4 regions of the Cryobacterium sp. TMB1-7 genome follow, and region 3 is predicted to be linked to each of the others. Evidence: predicted binding sites of a transcription regulator. Region 3 holds the regulator's gene; each other region holds the start of a gene.
What was found. Region 3 encodes LexA, which represses DNA repair genes until DNA is damaged. Its sites were predicted from a motif close to TCGAACANNTGTTCGA; they were not measured.
Positions count from the first base shown of each region.

Region 1 (3,811 bases), on a different contig from region 3:
TCGTCGGGCAGGTCGCTTGTCCGCGGCCGTGCCGGTGTCGCTGGTGGTTTGGGTGTGGGGGCCAGGGTGGGTGGTGGCCCGAGGGTGGTTTCGGGGTAGGTGCGGTGGGTTTCCCCGGCCGGGGAGGTCCAGCGCAGCACCCCGCCGGGTTCTTGCACCACGGCCCATAGTGTTTGGTGTTTGGGCCGGCGGTGGGCGCGGCAGAGGTGGGCCAGGTTGTCGAAGTCGGTAGGTCCGCCGTGTTCTCGGGCGATGGTGTGGTCGATATCGCTGCGGGATGCGGGCCGGGTGCAGCCCGGGAAACGGCAGGTGCCGTCCCGTAACCCCAACCACCGGCGTGTATCGGCCGGGACCCGGTACTGCTCCTTACCGACTGAGAGCACCGCCCCGGTTTCCGGGTGCACCAGCAGCCGGGTGAAGCTGGGCGCTCCGGCCGCGATCTCTCTGGCCACGTCGGCCGGGATCGGCCCGTACCCTTCCAGGAAACCGGGTGCTTCGCTTTTTCCCATCAGGGTGAAGACCGGGACGGTGACCATCACGCTGCCTCGGATGCCGCCGCCGGTGCCGGCGGCGGTGACGCCGTCCAGGACCAGGTCGGCCATGGCGTCGGCGCAGATCTGACCGATCGTGCGCCGGTCCATCTCGGGAATCGACGCGTCGTGTCGTTCTAAGGCCTGGGTGCTCTCGGCGATGCTGGTCAACCTGTCGAGTGCGGCCTGAGTCTGCACCGCGGTCCCGTACCAGGTCAGAGTGCCCATGCCATCGGCCCGGCCCTCCCACCACACCCCGCGCTCGGCAACCGCCGCGGTGGCCCGTGTGCTGAGGGTCTCCGGGTGCGCGCGTTCCCGCATCCGCCTCGCCTTCACCGCGAGCTTGCCGACCGTGAGGTCTTTCGCTTCCGGCAGTAACCTCGCTTCGAACTCGGCGGCCTCCTCGAGCGGGAGCAAGCTGAGCTGGTCCATCAGCACCTGCCCGTGCCGGTAGCTGATGTCGCCGGAGCTCATCGCGGTGAGGGTGGCTTTCATCGGGCCGGCGAACAAGGAGGATTCACCGATCAGGTTCTCCGCCGTGCGATCGGCCAGGCGCAGCGAGCAGGCGACCTCGGTCGTGATCGTGCGGCGGGCGATCTCCTGGTCCTCCCACGCCGGGATCTTCCGCGGGCTGGCGTCGGCGTCGGCGAGGACCGGCCCGCGCACCGACTCGGCGGCGTAGTCGGGGTTGAGCAGTTTCGCGGTGGCCGGGTCGGAACTCCACCGCTGCAGGTCCGCCAGCGCGCGAGCCCGCTTGGCGGTCGCCTTCGCGATGCTGCGGTGGGCCTTCCTGGCCGTGGCTACCTTCCGCGCGAGGGTGGCTTGGGCCTGTTCCTGCAGGGTGCGGCGGCGCCGGCGGGCGTGCGCCGCTGCGCCGGCATCGGGGGCTGCTTCAGAGTTGGGATTCGGGCTGGGATTGGGTCCGCCCGCGCTGTCGCGGGCGTCGTGACCCGGGTCCTCCGGGTCGGTCGGGAACCGCTCTGCTGGGCTGCTCATACCCCGATAATTGCACCGACCACCGACACTCCAGCCCCTTCAGAACCGGGTGGGGAAAGGCACTCAAACCGGCCGCCTGTGGAGGAGCCGCGGACCCGGACGCATCGACGGTCCCTTCGCTCGCTAACATGTCCCGCCACCCTCGAAATCGCCAAGAGCGACGATCACCCGTTCGATCAGCAACGACCTTCCATGAAGGGTCAAACGGGTATTAGCGTGGGGCATGAGAACCTCCGTGCTCGTGGCGACTTTGACATCTCCCCAAGAACCGGAGGTTCTCCCCTTTTTAACCCCGAATGTCACCAACCTGTCGGCTCAGTACAGCTAGGTCCCGCAGCCTTGCTGCCCTGACTTCCCAGTCAAAATCACAGGTGGAACGCTGTTTGGTGGTGATGCTCGACTGCTCTTGTCCAGTTTTGAGAAGACCCGGTCCTTTTGCGTCAAAACGGGTCGCGACTCCAAGCCGATCGGGTGGTGGCGTGCACAAACCTTCAAGATGCTCCCTAAGCGGTGGACGTAGCGTCGATGCTGCTGGGATGGCGATCTGTTCGAAGGCGTGTAGCACCTCCTCGGGCGGGAATGCCGGTGTTGCTGAGCGCTCACACGCGTTTAGCCCCGCTGACTGCGCCAAGGGTAAAGCCGCCCGAACCAACGTGAACTGACCGACGAGGCGGGTGCCTCATTGATCATAGAACTGAGGTGCTCTGGTTGACGAGGATGGGAAGCCGAGCTTGGAGGCCTTCCTGCGGCTGGTGAGACTCTCGTCGTCCAATGGTCGGCCTGGGGTCTGCCGAAACACCGCGGAGCGGTCGCGAATGTAAGTTTACAGTCGAGCAGACTGGAGCACGGCGAGCGTCAGAACAAGGTTCTTGCGCCCGTTTCGGTGAGGGCAACGCGACCAAAACTTCGCGAGAGGACGCGCCTCTGGCGCTGCCGATCGCAACAACACGCTGAAGAATAACCTTCTACGCGGATGGGGAGCGCCCTTGTCACCCAACTGATGGTCACGGCTCGTGGTTGGCATCCGCTGTCGGTTGGCATAACGGCAGACGGACCGGACCACGACGATCGCCTTCACTAGCCTTCGTAGATTTATTGACCCACTAGGCTCACCCCAACGGTGAATGCAGGGGGGGAAATTTCGCCCGCAACTTAGCCGGTAGTGATCGACTCATCAAATGAAAGAGGAACATCATGGTAAACGGAGCTTTGGCATTAGGCAGTTCACAATCATCACCCACTGACACTTCAGCCAGACGGATTCCCGTCTTGATTGTGGCCTTGGTCGCGGCGCTGGCCCTGGCCCTAGGTCTCGGCCTGCCGCAATCAGCGAGCGCGGCAATCCAGCCCAACGTCAGCGCACTCGATAACATGGCTTCAGACTTGCAATCCTATGCGAATAGGATCGCGACAGGAAGTACCCCACAGGCAAACAGGGAAGAAGCCATCCGACAGGCGAATAACACTCTCGAGTTACTTGCCGGGACCGTGCCAGCTGGATCAGCAGGAGTGCAGCAGGCTGCCGCTCAATTTCGGGACTATGCGCAAAAAGGTAATAGAGCGAAGGCCGCAGCAGTTTTGAACTTGGTCGCGAAGAAGGTTTTTGCACTCACCGCGATCTACCGTCAAGGTGACACCCGCGCGGGTTTCGCTTGGTCCTAACGTAACCTAATTCGGCGAAGCGCCCCCAAACTGATGCGAGGGGGCGCTTCGTCACCTGAGGCAGCAAACTAGACAGTGTTCAGTCGCAGCCCGAACTGCCGAGACGGTGGGAAACTAATCCACCAAAATTTTACGGGATGCGAGAATTCGTTTTCGCTGGTACTAGGCCAGACGCGGGACGGCGGCGAGCAGCGCACGGGTATAGGGATGCGCCGGCCTGGTGAAGACCTCGGCGGCGGTGCCGGTCTCGACGATCCGGCCGTCGTTCATCACGGCGACGTGGTCACTGACGTGCTGGATCACGCCAAGGTCGTGGGAGATGAACAGAAGGCTCAACGACAGCTCACGCTGCAGCTCGTCGAGCAGGTCGAGGACCTGGGCCTGCACACTCACATCGAGCGCCGAAACGGGTTCGTCACAGATCAGGATCCGGGGGCTGGAGGCCAGGGCCCGGGCAATGCCCACCCGCTGGCGTTGCCCGCCGGAGAGGTCGGTGGGCCGGCGATCCAACAGGGTCTCGGCCAGGCCGACATCGTCAAGAAGTGCGGACACGCGGGCGGCCGTGGCGCGGCGCCCCGCCGAACCACCTCCGGTGCTGCTCCCGGCGGTGGCGGCGACGGCAT
Region 1 is NZ_SOFZ01000029.1:291,261-295,071, reverse strand. It holds gene E3O60_RS14460 (HNH endonuclease signature motif containing protein) at 1-1,526, opposite strand, end outside; gene E3O60_RS14455 (hypothetical protein) at 2,721-3,188, shown strand; gene E3O60_RS14450 (ABC transporter ATP-binding protein) at 3,351-3,811, opposite strand, start outside.
Region 1: the regulator LexA is predicted to act here: its motif matches at 1,687-1,702, upstream of E3O60_RS14460 (HNH endonuclease signature motif containing protein).

Region 2 (3,811 bases), on a different contig from region 3:
GTGTCGGCCCCACGTCGTTCCCGGTCTCCGGGTTGATCACCGGCTTCACCCAGGGCCTGGTCGGACAGACCGTCGGCTCCCAGGTGGTCATTGTCATCCCGCCGGGCGAGCTGGGTTATGAGGGCGGTAACGAGACGGCCGGCATCAGCGAAACAGACACTCTCGTCTTCGTCGTGGACATCATCGCCGCAGCCTAAGTGTCCCCGGCGGCCTGCCCAGTGTCTGCACAGGCCGCCGGGCTAGTCTTCTGGGAGACCGCTCACCGCGGTTCCGGACGACGGATCAGTACCCGGCACGCGACAAGACTGGCCATAGGAGTTCTCATGTCGTGGACCATTTTGATCGTGTCCGGTGTTCTCGAAGCCGTCTGGGCGACGGCCCTCGGCAAGTCCGTCGGCTTCACCAAGCTCTGGCCCACCGTGATCTTCGGTGCCGGCCTGGTTTTGAGCATGGCCGGCCTCGCGTTCGCGATGCGCACCATCCCGATCGGCACCGCTTACGCCGTCTGGGTGGGGATCGGCGCGGCGCTGACCGTGCTCTACGCGATGATCTTCGGCGGCGAACCGGCGTCGCTCATCAAAATCCTGCTCATCCTGGGCCTCGTCGGCTGCGTCATCGGCCTGAAGCTCGTCGACGGCGGCCACTAGCCCTCCCGCCTCCGGCTCGCGACGTCTCTCACGATCGGCGGATGCTGCCGTCACCGTGATCGTCGCTGCCATATCAGTGCCTGTCGGCCCGGTCCGGGTGTAGGCCTTCCGGAGCGATGGGGCTCTTACGGTTCAGCCTGATGAGCGACTGCCCGGGATCAACAATGGCCGGGGGCCGCAGCCAATAGACGCCCCGGTTCTCGAAGATTTGCCAGCCCTGGGCGTGGAGCAGCCGGTGGTGTGGGGGGCAGAGCAGGATGCCGACGCGGATGTCTGTGGCGCCGTGATCGCGGACCCATTCCTCGAGATGATGCGCCTCGGTTCGCGAGGGTGGCCTGTCGCAGTCGCCCCATCGGCAGCCGCCATCGCGGGCAGCCAGGGCGATGCGTTGCGCTGCGGTGAAGATGCGTTCTTCGCGGCCGAGGTTGAGGGGTTGGCCGTCGTCGTCGAAGGTGATCTCGACGGTGCCACTGGTGCAGATGATCCTGTCGACGCTCTGCTGGCACACGGGTGCGGGATTACCCTCGATGAAGCCGTGGCCGCTGCCGTCGGGAATCGCAACGAGAACCTCGGCGGGGTCGACTGCCGGCGCGAGTTCGCCTGCTGGTGCGGGTGAGGGAGTCGCTGCTTCGGCCTCCCCGTCCCCGGCTGGCACCGGGGTGGGCGCCGGGGTGGGCGCGGGAGTGAGGATCCGAACCGCCGGGCTGCGACCGCCGAGCATTCGGTGCGGGTTGACGGTGCTACCGGCCCTGAGGAGCTCGACGAAGGTGTCGGCGGTTAACTGGTCGGTGCTGCGCGGGTCATCCTGTATCGCCTTGGCCCAGGCGGCCCGGTCCGGGTCGACGAATCTCACGCCGCCGCGGCGGGGACCGGCGGCACTGTCGCAGACGGAGAGAATGAACGCGCCCTGCTCAGGCGGGAATTGGCCGTTGAGGTGGACCTGGCCGGAGTCACCGGTCCAGATCCGCAGGTACCGGTCGTCCCATGCCTTCTGTTCGCGTTTCGCGATGCCGGCCTCATCGAGGGTGTCCCGCATCCTGCGGGAGCGTTTGAGGAGGTCGTCTACGGTGGTTGTCTTCGCTTCTGTGAGGAGCTTCTGCACCGCATCACCGAGGACTTCGGCGGTGATGACGACGTCGATCGTGCCCAGGCCCGCGCGGATCGCGTGCGCCGCGGCGACCGAGAGGGTTCCGGCAGCCACGGCATCGGAAATGGCGCTGTACCAGGGCAGCGGGACAGGCTCAGCGCCGGGAACGGCGGCCACATCACCGCCGTCGACGTCGTCGCGGCCGTCCTGTTGCCCCCGGTCGTTGGCCTCGGCGTCCCGCACCGCCTGGGCCGTCTCTGTCTCGCTGAGCATCGTGCCCACGTCAACGAGTTTGCGGGCGTCGGCCCGGGTAGAGCCGGTGAGGGTCTGGATCAGGTCCGCCGGCGACAGAAACCCCTGCCGTGCTGCCAGGCCCTGCTGGCCCAGCTCCCGGCGGGAACGGTGCGCGAGGGTCTTCGCCAGCCATACCGATCGGGTCTCCACCAAGCCACGCAACTTGGCCAGGTCTCTCTGGCCGGCGATCAGCTCCGCGTCGGAGAGCGCGTCGTAGTCGGCGCTGCACGCCCCGAGGTGCTCCACCGCTTCTAGCGCGGCGATCAACGACCCCGGCAGCGGAGCCGTCGGCGCCGTGCCATCCGGCGCGGAACCGGGTTCGGAGACAGCTACGATGGTGACCATGCGATGAGAATAGCTCAATATCGAACGTTTGTGTGGTGGAACCCACGGCTGTGGAGAACTTTTTCACACGTTCTCAGCCATCCGATCCGGGTGCCATGATTCTCCTCGGCGCCCGACAGGCAGCGAAGCTCAGAGAGCGTGGGGCGGGCGCTCCAGGTCGTCATCGCCGTCGGCAGCGGCCGGGTCGGTGCCGACCGAGATGATCGCGTTCTGCGCATCCACGTGCACGACGGTGGGCTGGTAGACCCTGGCCTTCTTCGTGCCCATCTGGGCGTAGGAGATGATGATGACCAGGTCGCCCTCGTGCGCCATCCGTGCTGCCGCGCCATTGACGCCGATCACACCGCTGCCGCGCTCCCCGGCGATCAGGTAGGTCTCGAAGCGGGCGCCGTTGTTGACGTTCACGATGCTCACCAGCTCGCCGGGCAGCAGGTCGGCCGCGTCGAGCAGGTCGAGGTCGACGGTCAGCGACCCCACGTAGTGCAGGGCGGAGTGCGTCACGGTGGCACGGTGGATCTTGGACTTGAACATGGTGCGGCGCATCGGAAAGAGCCTTTCGGGGATCAACTTCTCCACGATACGCGTGCCGAGCAGGGTCGAGTGTCAGGGGGCCGAACTAGAGTCGATCGAATGCCTCACTCTCCCTTGACTTCTTCGGCACCCATTTCTCCGCCCCTTCCGGCGGACCTCGCCGCCCACCCAGGCGCTGACGGCTTCGTGCGTGTGCGTGGTGCCAGAGAGAACAACCTGCAAGACGTCAACGTCGACATCCCCCGCGACGCCATCGTCGCCTTCACCGGAGTCTCCGGCTCGGGCAAGTCGTCCCTGGTGTTCGGCACCATCTTTGCCGAGGCCCAGCGCCGGTTCTTCGAGTCCGTCGCGCCGTACGCACGCCGCCTGATCCAGCAGGGTCACACCCCGCACGTTGACCTCATCACCGGGCTGCCGCCGGCCGTGGCCCTCCAGCAGCGCCGCGGCTCGCCCAGCTCCCGCTCCAGCGTGGGCACCGTCACCACCCTGTCCAACTCGATGCGGATGCTCTACTCCCGCGCCGGCACCTACCCTGCCGGGTCGGACCTGCGCTTGGACTCCGACGCCTTCTCGCCCAACACGGCCACCGGCGCCTGCCCGGAGTGCCACGGCCTGGGCATCTCGCACACCGTCACCGAACCCCTCCTGGTGCCCGACGCGAGCCTGAGCATCCGCGACGGTGCCATCGCAGCCTGGCCCGGCGCGTGGCAGGGCAAGAACCTGCGCGACATCACCGGGGTGCTGGGCCACGACATCGACGTGCCGTGGTCACAGCTCAGCCGCGAGTCGCGCGATTGGCTCCTCTATACCGAGGAGCAGCCCGTCGTGGAGGTCACCCCGCAGCGAGACAGGGTGGCCAAGCCGTACAAGGGCCGGTTCTGGAGCGCGAAGAGCTACGTGATGCACA
Region 2 is NZ_SOFZ01000025.1:63,230-67,040, forward strand. It holds gene E3O60_RS11530 (FKBP-type peptidyl-prolyl cis-trans isomerase) at 1-197, shown strand, start outside; guanidine-III (ykkC-III) riboswitch at 250-314, shown strand; gene E3O60_RS11535 (multidrug efflux SMR transporter) at 324-647, shown strand; gene E3O60_RS11540 (HNH endonuclease signature motif containing protein) at 721-2,373, opposite strand; gene panD (aspartate 1-decarboxylase) at 2,503-2,916, opposite strand; gene E3O60_RS11550 (excinuclease ABC subunit UvrA) at 3,004-3,811, shown strand, end outside.
Region 2: the regulator LexA is predicted to act here: its motif matches at 2,394-2,409, upstream of E3O60_RS11540 (HNH endonuclease signature motif containing protein).

Region 3 (3,811 bases):
GAACTCGGCGTAGGCCTCGTCGACGACAACGATGCCGGGGGTGGCGTCGTAGACGGCCGCGATGGTCTCCAGCGACAACGGGGTGCCGGTCGGGTTGTTCGGTGAGCAGAGGAAGACGATGTCGGGCGAGGTTTCCTCCACCCAGCGGGCGGCGGTCTCCGGCGAAAGTTCGTAGTCGGCGTCGCGGCCGCCGGGGATCCAGCGGGTATCGGTGCCGGAGGCGAGGATCGAGTACATCGAGTAGGTCGGCGCGTAGCCGAGCAGAGACCGGCCCGGCCCGCCGAAGGCCTGCAGAACCTGCTGCAGAACCTCGTTGGAACCGTTGGCGGCCCAGATGTTGTCGCGGGTGAGACCGTGACCGAGGTAGCCCGCGAGGGCGTCCCGCAGCGGGCTGAATTCCCGGTCGGGGTACCGGTTGACGGTGAGGATCGCCTCGGCCAGGGCCTCCGCGATGTCGGCGGCGACCGCGGGCGGGATCGGGTGGGTGTTCTCGTTGACGTTCAACGCCACCGGCACGTGCAGCTGGGGTGCTCCGTAAGGGGTTTGTCCGCGGAGGTTGGCACGCAGGGGCAGGTCGTCGAGGCTGGTCACCCGAACAAGCTTAGTTGCGCCCGCGGCCGACCCCTCGTATCCGAGGCGGGGCGGGGCGAGCGGCTCCGGGCTGAGCGGCTCGGGCTGAGCGGCTCAGTAGTCCGCGGGAAGGGCGAGGCGCTGGCCGGGCTGCACGGCCTCGGAGGACAGCTGGTTGAGGTTGACGATGTCGATGATCACGTCGCGCGGGTCTTGTCCGGGGGCGACAGACTCGGCCAGCTGCCAGAGCGACTGGCCGGCCTCAATGGTGACGTAGTCGAACGCGGCCGCGCCGATACCCGCGCTGCCCTCTGCCGCGGCCATGCCGCCGTTGACGGCGATGCCGATGACGCCGAGTACCAGGGGCACTGCGGCGAGGGCCGTGAAAACGGCCCGCCCGCGGCGGGTCAGCCGCAGGTGTGTGGTGGGCGGGGTGGCCGGGCTGTGGTTGTCCGGTGCTGCAAATGCTGCGCTCATGTCAAACCTCCTGGTAACGCATCGGGCCCTCGGCCGGGAGGGCCAGATGCGAATCTATGTTCCGAATATATCTTCGAGTGTTCGAACAATCAACCCTGTTTCCGGATATTATGGAGACAGATTCCGCAACACACTCGAATGCATGTCTACGAACCGCTGCTCTGTGGCTACAGTTTCGATCGGGTAGCTGCACTCAAACAGACACCACCGACATTGCTGCCCGAGCCCGAGAAGTATGAGCCCGACGAGCACCAGCCCGGCGAGCACGAGCCCCACCAGCACCAGCCCGAACCGACTAACCAGAGGAGCGTCAACGTGGCACAACAGAGCACACCTCGGGACAAGGGCGGCACGCGACGCCGCAAGAGCCTGAGCGACAAACAGCGCGCGGTGATGGACGTCATCCAGCGTTCGGTTCGCGACCGCGGTTACCCGCCGAGCATGCGCGAGATCGGCGACGCCGTTGGTCTGTCCTCGTTGTCGAGCGTGACCCACCAGCTGCACCAGCTCGAGCTGAGCGGGTACCTGCGGCGCGACCCGCACCGGCCGCGCGCACTCGAGGTGCTCATCGAGCTGCCTCAGTCCTCAGAGGAGGTCACGCCAGGCGCCGCCGATGACTACCAGTCCGGCATCCAGGTGGGTGATGCGGCGATGGTGCCGCTCGTCGGCCGCATCGCCGCCGGTATCCCGATCATGGCCGACCAGCAGATCGACGAGATCTTCCCGCTCCCCCGCCAACTGGTGGGCAAGGGCGAGCTGTTCATGCTCAAGGTCGTCGGTGATTCGATGATCGACGCCGCCATCTGCGATGGCGACTGGGTGGTCATCCGCCAGCAGAAGACCGCGGAGAACGGCGAGATCGTCGCCGCCATGCTCGACGGCGAAGCCACGGTGAAGGTGCTGCGACAGCGCGACGGCCACACCTGGCTGCTCCCCCGCAACACCAACTTCGAGCCGATCCTGGGTGACTTCGCCGAGGTCCTCGGCAAGGTCGTCGCGGTGTTGCGTTCGGTCTAGATCCGCAACGCTCCAGGCACACAACAGGCCCGACCCCGCGAGGGGTCGGGCCTTCGTGTTGTGCCGGCGTAGTCAGGGCGGGCCAGGTCAGACCAGCGTCGCCCGAACTGCGCGGGTGGCATCGACGATGTTGCGCAGGGACTCCACGGTCTCCGCATACCCGCGGGTCTTCAGTCCGCAGTCCGGGTTCACCCAGACCTGGCGAGCGGGGATCGATTGCAGGGCCCGCTCGAGAAGTTCGGTGATCTCGGCCACACCGGGCACCCGCGGCGAGTGGATGTCGTAGACGCCCGGGCCGATGCCGTGGTCGAAGCCACTGGTCTGCAGGTCGGCGACGACCTCCATCTTCGACCGAGCGGCCTCGATGCTGGTCACGTCGGCGTCCAGGTTGCGGATCGCGTCGATGACGACCCCGAACTCCGAGTAGCAGAGGTGGGTGTGGATCTGGGTCTGGTCGGCGACCCCCGCGGTAGCGAGCCTGAACGACCCGACCGACCAATCCAGGTAGTCGGCGTGGTCCTTCTTCTTCAGGGGCAGCAACTCGCGCAGCGCGGGCTCGTCGACCTGCACCACCCGGATACCGGCCGCCTCGAGATCACCGATCTCGTCGCGCAGCGCGAGCGCCACTTGCCGTGCGGTCTCCCCCAACGGCTGATCGTCGCGCACGAACGACCAGGCCAGGATGGTGACCGGTCCGGTGAGCATCCCCTTGACCGGCTTCTCGGTAAGGGTCTGGGTGTAGCTGGACCACTCCACGGTGATGGGCGCCGGACGCCGGACGTCGCCCCACAGGATCGACGGACGGGTGCACCGGCTGCCGTAGGACTGCACCCAGCCGTTCTCGGTGACGGTGAAGCCATCGAGGTTCTCGGCGAAGTACTGCACCATGTCGTTGCGCTCGGGTTCACCGTGCACGAGAACGTCGAGGCCGAGGTCTTCCTGCAGCTGCACGACCCGGCCGATCTCGGCGCGCATGAGCTCCTGGTAGTCGGCGGATGCGAGTTCACCCGAGACCAGGCGGGCGCGGGCGCGGCGGATATCACTCGTCTGCGGGAACGAGCCGATGGTCGTGGTCGGTAGCGGGGGCAGGTCGAGCACGGCATCCTGAGCGGCCAGGCGGGCCTCGTAGTCGCCGCGGCTGAAGTCGGCCGGGGTGAGGGTGTCGAGGCGGGCGCGCACGGCGCCGTCACGCACGCCGGGCGAGACCCGGCGCGCCTCCAGCGACGCGGTGGCCGCGTCGAGATCTGCCTGCACGGCAGCCTGCCCCTCGGAGAGGCCGCGAGCGAGGGTGGCGACCTGACCGATCTTCTGGTCGGCGAACGCCAGCCAACCGGTAAGGTCGGCGCCGAGCTTGGTCTCGTCGGTGACGTCGTGCGGCAGGTGCAGCAGCGAGGTGGAGCTGGAGACCGCGATCCGGTCGCTCAGCGCGCCCAGCTGGGCCACCTTGTCGAACGCCGCCTCGAGGTCGCCCCGCCAGATGTTGTGACCGTCGATCACGCCGGCCACGAGGGTGGTGTCGGCCAGGCCGGGCACGTCGGCGGGCACCGTTCCGCGCACGAGGTCCAGGCCGATGGCCTCGACCGGGGTCTTGGCCAGAACGGGTAGGGCGTCGTCGAGGCTGCCGTAGGGCGCGGCCACGAACAGTCCGGGCCGCCTGTCGAGGCCGCCGAGGGTGTCGTAGGCCCGGGCGAGGGCGGCGAGGGCACGGTCGCGCGGGATGTCGATGCTCTCGCTGACGAGGGCCGGT
Region 3 is NZ_SOFZ01000007.1:32,181-35,991, forward strand. It holds gene E3O60_RS01300 (histidinol-phosphate transaminase) at 1-591, opposite strand, end outside; gene E3O60_RS01305 (LysM peptidoglycan-binding domain-containing protein) at 685-1,047, opposite strand; gene lexA (transcriptional repressor LexA) at 1,441-2,064, shown strand; gene metE (5-methyltetrahydropteroyltriglutamate--homocysteine S-methyltransferase) at 2,152-3,811, opposite strand, start outside.

Region 4 (3,811 bases), on a different contig from region 3:
GTCACGGCCGAGAAGGCCGTCGCCATCAACGAGCAGTTCCAGATCAGCCGCCAACTCTGGTCGCACCTGGTGGAGACCGGGGTGCTGCCCGAGCCGGAGAAGTTCATCAACTCCACCCCGCACATGACCTTCGTGCACGGCACCGCCAACGTGGACTACCTGCGCAAGCGCATGGCCGTGCTCGCCGACCAGCCGCTGTTCGCCGGGATGGAATACAGCGAGGACCCCGCCGTCATCGAAAAGTGGACCCCGCTGCTGACCAAGAAGCGCGCCGCCAAGCAGAAGATCGCGGCGACCCGCATCGAGGCCGGCACCGACGTGGACTTCGGCGCCCTCACCCGCTACCTGTTCGCCTCGCTCAAGAAGCGCGGCACCGACGTGCACCTCAACCAGCAGGTCACCGCGCTCAAGCAGCAGGACGACGGCTCCTGGAAGCTCAAACTGCTCAGCCTGGTGGGTCGTTACACGAACACCGTCGAGGCCCGCTTTGTCTTTGTCGGTGCCGGCGGCGGCGCCCTCGCGCTGCTGCAGAAGAGCGGCATCCCCGAAATCAAGGGCTTCGGCGGCTTCCCGATCAGCGGTCAGTTCCTGCGCACCAATAACCCCGCCATCGTCAAACAGCACCAGGCCAAGGTCTACGGCAAGGCCGCCGTGGGCGCGCCGCCGATGTCGGTGCCGCACCTCGACACCCGGGTAGTGGATGGCGAGACCTCGCTGCTCTTCGGCCCATTTGCCGGGTTCAGCCCCAAGTTCCTCAAGACCAGCACCTGGTTCGACCTGCCCTTCTCCGTGCGCGCGCACAACCTCGTGCCGATGCTCGCCGTGGCCAAGAACAACTTCGGCCTGATGAAGTACCTGGTCGGCGAGGTCTTTGCCTCCCGCACGGCCAAGCTCAACGCACTGCGCGAGTTCATGCCCACGGCCAAGGCCGAGGACTGGGAGCTGATCACCGCCGGCCAGCGGGTGCAGGTCATGAAGAAGGACGCCAAGGCCGGCGGCATCCTGCAGTTCGGCACCGAGGTCATCACCTCCGCCGACGGCAGCATCGCCGGGCTCCTCGGCGCTTCGCCCGGAGCCTCCACCGCCGCGCCGATCATGGTCGACCTCCTCAAGCGCTGCTTCCCGAGCGAGTACTCCCGCTGGGAGCCGCAGCTGCGCGAGATGGTCCCGAGCCTGGGCACCAAACTCTCCGACGATCCCGCCGCGGCCGCCGCCTCCCTGGCCGCCACCGCCAAGACCCTGCACCTCACCGCGTAGGCGCGGCCGGCCAGCCTGCGCTGCGCCTGCGCCTGCGCCTGCGTCCCGCATCCGCTGCCCGACCGCGAGCTATGCGGGTCAGGCGCCGCTGTGCGGGTGGCGTGCCCCCCGCATAACGGCGCCTACCCCGCATAACGTCAAGACCGGCGGATGCGGCGCCCCGCCGGTTGAGCCACCCCGCATGACACCCACCACCTTGCATCCCACTCGAACATGTGTTCGACTGGATGCATGCGCTGGAGTGGACAGGAACTAACGACCGAGCAGGCCGGCCCGCTGCCCGGCCTGGCCCGGCTGAACAACCTGGTGCGCAGCGTCCGCACCCCCGAGTTCGACGGGATCACCTTCCACGAGGTGCTCGCCAAGTCCGCCCTCAACCGGGTGCCCGGCCAGAGTGCGATGCCCTTCGGCTGGACCATCAACCCGTACCGCGGCTGCTCTCATGCGTGCACCTATTGCTTCGCCCGCCCCACCCACAACTACCTCGACCTCGACGCGGGCAAGGACTTCGACAACGAGATCATCGTGAAGGTCAACGTGGCCGAGGTGCTCAGTAAGGAACTCGCCAAACCCACTTGGGGCAAGCATCCGGTGGCGCTGGGCACCAACACTGACCCGTACCAGCGGGCCGAGGGCCGCTACCGGCTGATGCCCGGCATCATCGCCGCGCTCGCCGACTCCGGCACCCCCTTCTCGATCCTCACCAAGGGCACCCTGTTACGCCGGGACCTCGACCTGCTTCACGAGGCCAGCCAACAGGTGCCGGTGGACCTCGCCATGTCCATCGCCATCTACGACGACGCCCTGCAGCAGGCCGTCGAGCCGGGCACCCCGAGCACCAAGGCGCGCCTAGCCACGGTCAGCGCAATCCGCGACAAGGGCATGGACTGCTCGGTTTTCCTGATGCCGATCCTGCCGTTCCTCACCGACACCAAGGCGCACCTCGACGAGGCCATGCGCCAGGCCAAGGCCGCCGGCGCCACCGGGGTGCTCTACAGCGCCCTCTACCTCAAGCCCGGGGTCAAGGAGTGGTACTTCCAGTGGCTCGAGCAGGATCATCCCGAGCTCATGCCCCAGTATCGCGAGCTTTACAAACGCGGGACCTACGCGCCCAAGGAGTACCGCCAGTGGTTGGCCGAGCGCATCCAGCCGCTGATCCGCGCGCACGGCCTGCAGCGACGCCGGGAGGACCCGGCGACCGGCGGCATCCTCTCCAAGGCGCTGACCGCGCCCAGCAACCCCAACTCCCCGCCGCCGTCCCTCATCGCCGCCGAACTCCCGCCCGAATTCTCACCCACTCTGTTTTGACCCTCACCGAGCACACACCACCGTCGAACCGGCTGCCCGCCAACCCCCGCACACCTGAGATAATCAGACGCGGAGAGGGCGCAATGTCACTTGGGTTACCCGACCACCTGGTCAAGGCCACGCTCAGCCGTGCCCTCGCCCGGGCGTCGCACTGGTTCGGCCTGGTCTGCCTGGCCGGCGCCCTATTCTCGGTCCTGGCGCTGAGCGTGTTCCCGGTCACCGAGCGGCTGCAGATCACCGTCGCCGCGATCCTCGGCATGGGCGCCCTGCTGGCGGTCCTCGCCCGCTGGCGCACGGTGCCGCTGACCATCGCCTACCTGCTGGTCGGTGCCCTGTGCACCTACCTGTTCACCAGCGCGGTGCTGGGCATGCCCGGCGTCTTCCCGTCCTCGGACATGTTTCTGATCTCGCTGCCCAAGATGGCCCTGATCATGGTCGGCGGCGCCGGCACCGGCGCGCTCGTCGGCGTGCTGTGGAGCACCCTGGGCTTCCTCCTCGCCGAGGCCGCCGCCACCCTTGCCATCTCGCAGACCCCCGTGCCCGACCGCCCCGACGTGTTCACCGTCGTCACCTATCTGTTCTTGGTCGGCGTGATGCTGCTCGACGGCCTCGCCCGCCGCACCGGACGCGCCGCCCAGCCCGCCATCCACCGCGCCGTGCAAGACGACGAGTCCCGCATCCTGCGCCACGACTTCGACGTGCGCGCCATCGCCCTCATGCACGACACCACCCTCAACCAGCTGGTGTCGGTGGCCCGCGCCAAACCCGGCCCGCTCAGCCGCGGCCTCGAGGCCGGCCTCCGCGAAACCCTGCAGACCCTCGCCGAGCGAGACTGGCTCACCCACGTCGACGAGCGCACCGCCGCCGCGGCGGGCAACGACGGATGGCTGTCCAGCGCCGTGTTCCGCGCCATCGACCGTATGCGCGACCGTGGCCTCGTCGTGGACATCACCGGCGACAAAGAGGCCCTGGCGCGCCTGGACCCGCAGAGCGACACGGAGCTGGGCCTGGCGGTTCAGCAATGCCTGGTCAACGTGCTGCTGCACGCCGGCATCGTCACCGCCGAAGTGGTCATCGACGCCGACGGTCAGAACGTTTCGGTGATGGTGCTCGACGCCGGCCGCGGTTTCATGGAGTCCGAGACCGGCAACGACAGGCTCGGGCTGCGCCAGTCGGTACGCAAACGCATCGAGCGGCTCGGCGGCTCCGTGGTGATCTGGTCCCGTCCCGGCGCCGGCACCTCGGT
Region 4 is NZ_SOFZ01000010.1:43,390-47,200, reverse strand. It holds gene E3O60_RS03640 (malate:quinone oxidoreductase) at 1-1,257, shown strand, start outside; gene E3O60_RS03635 (Rv2578c family radical SAM protein) at 1,489-2,565, shown strand; gene E3O60_RS03630 (sensor histidine kinase) at 2,649-3,811, shown strand, end outside.
Region 4: the regulator LexA is predicted to act here: its motif matches at 1,465-1,480, upstream of E3O60_RS03635 (Rv2578c family radical SAM protein).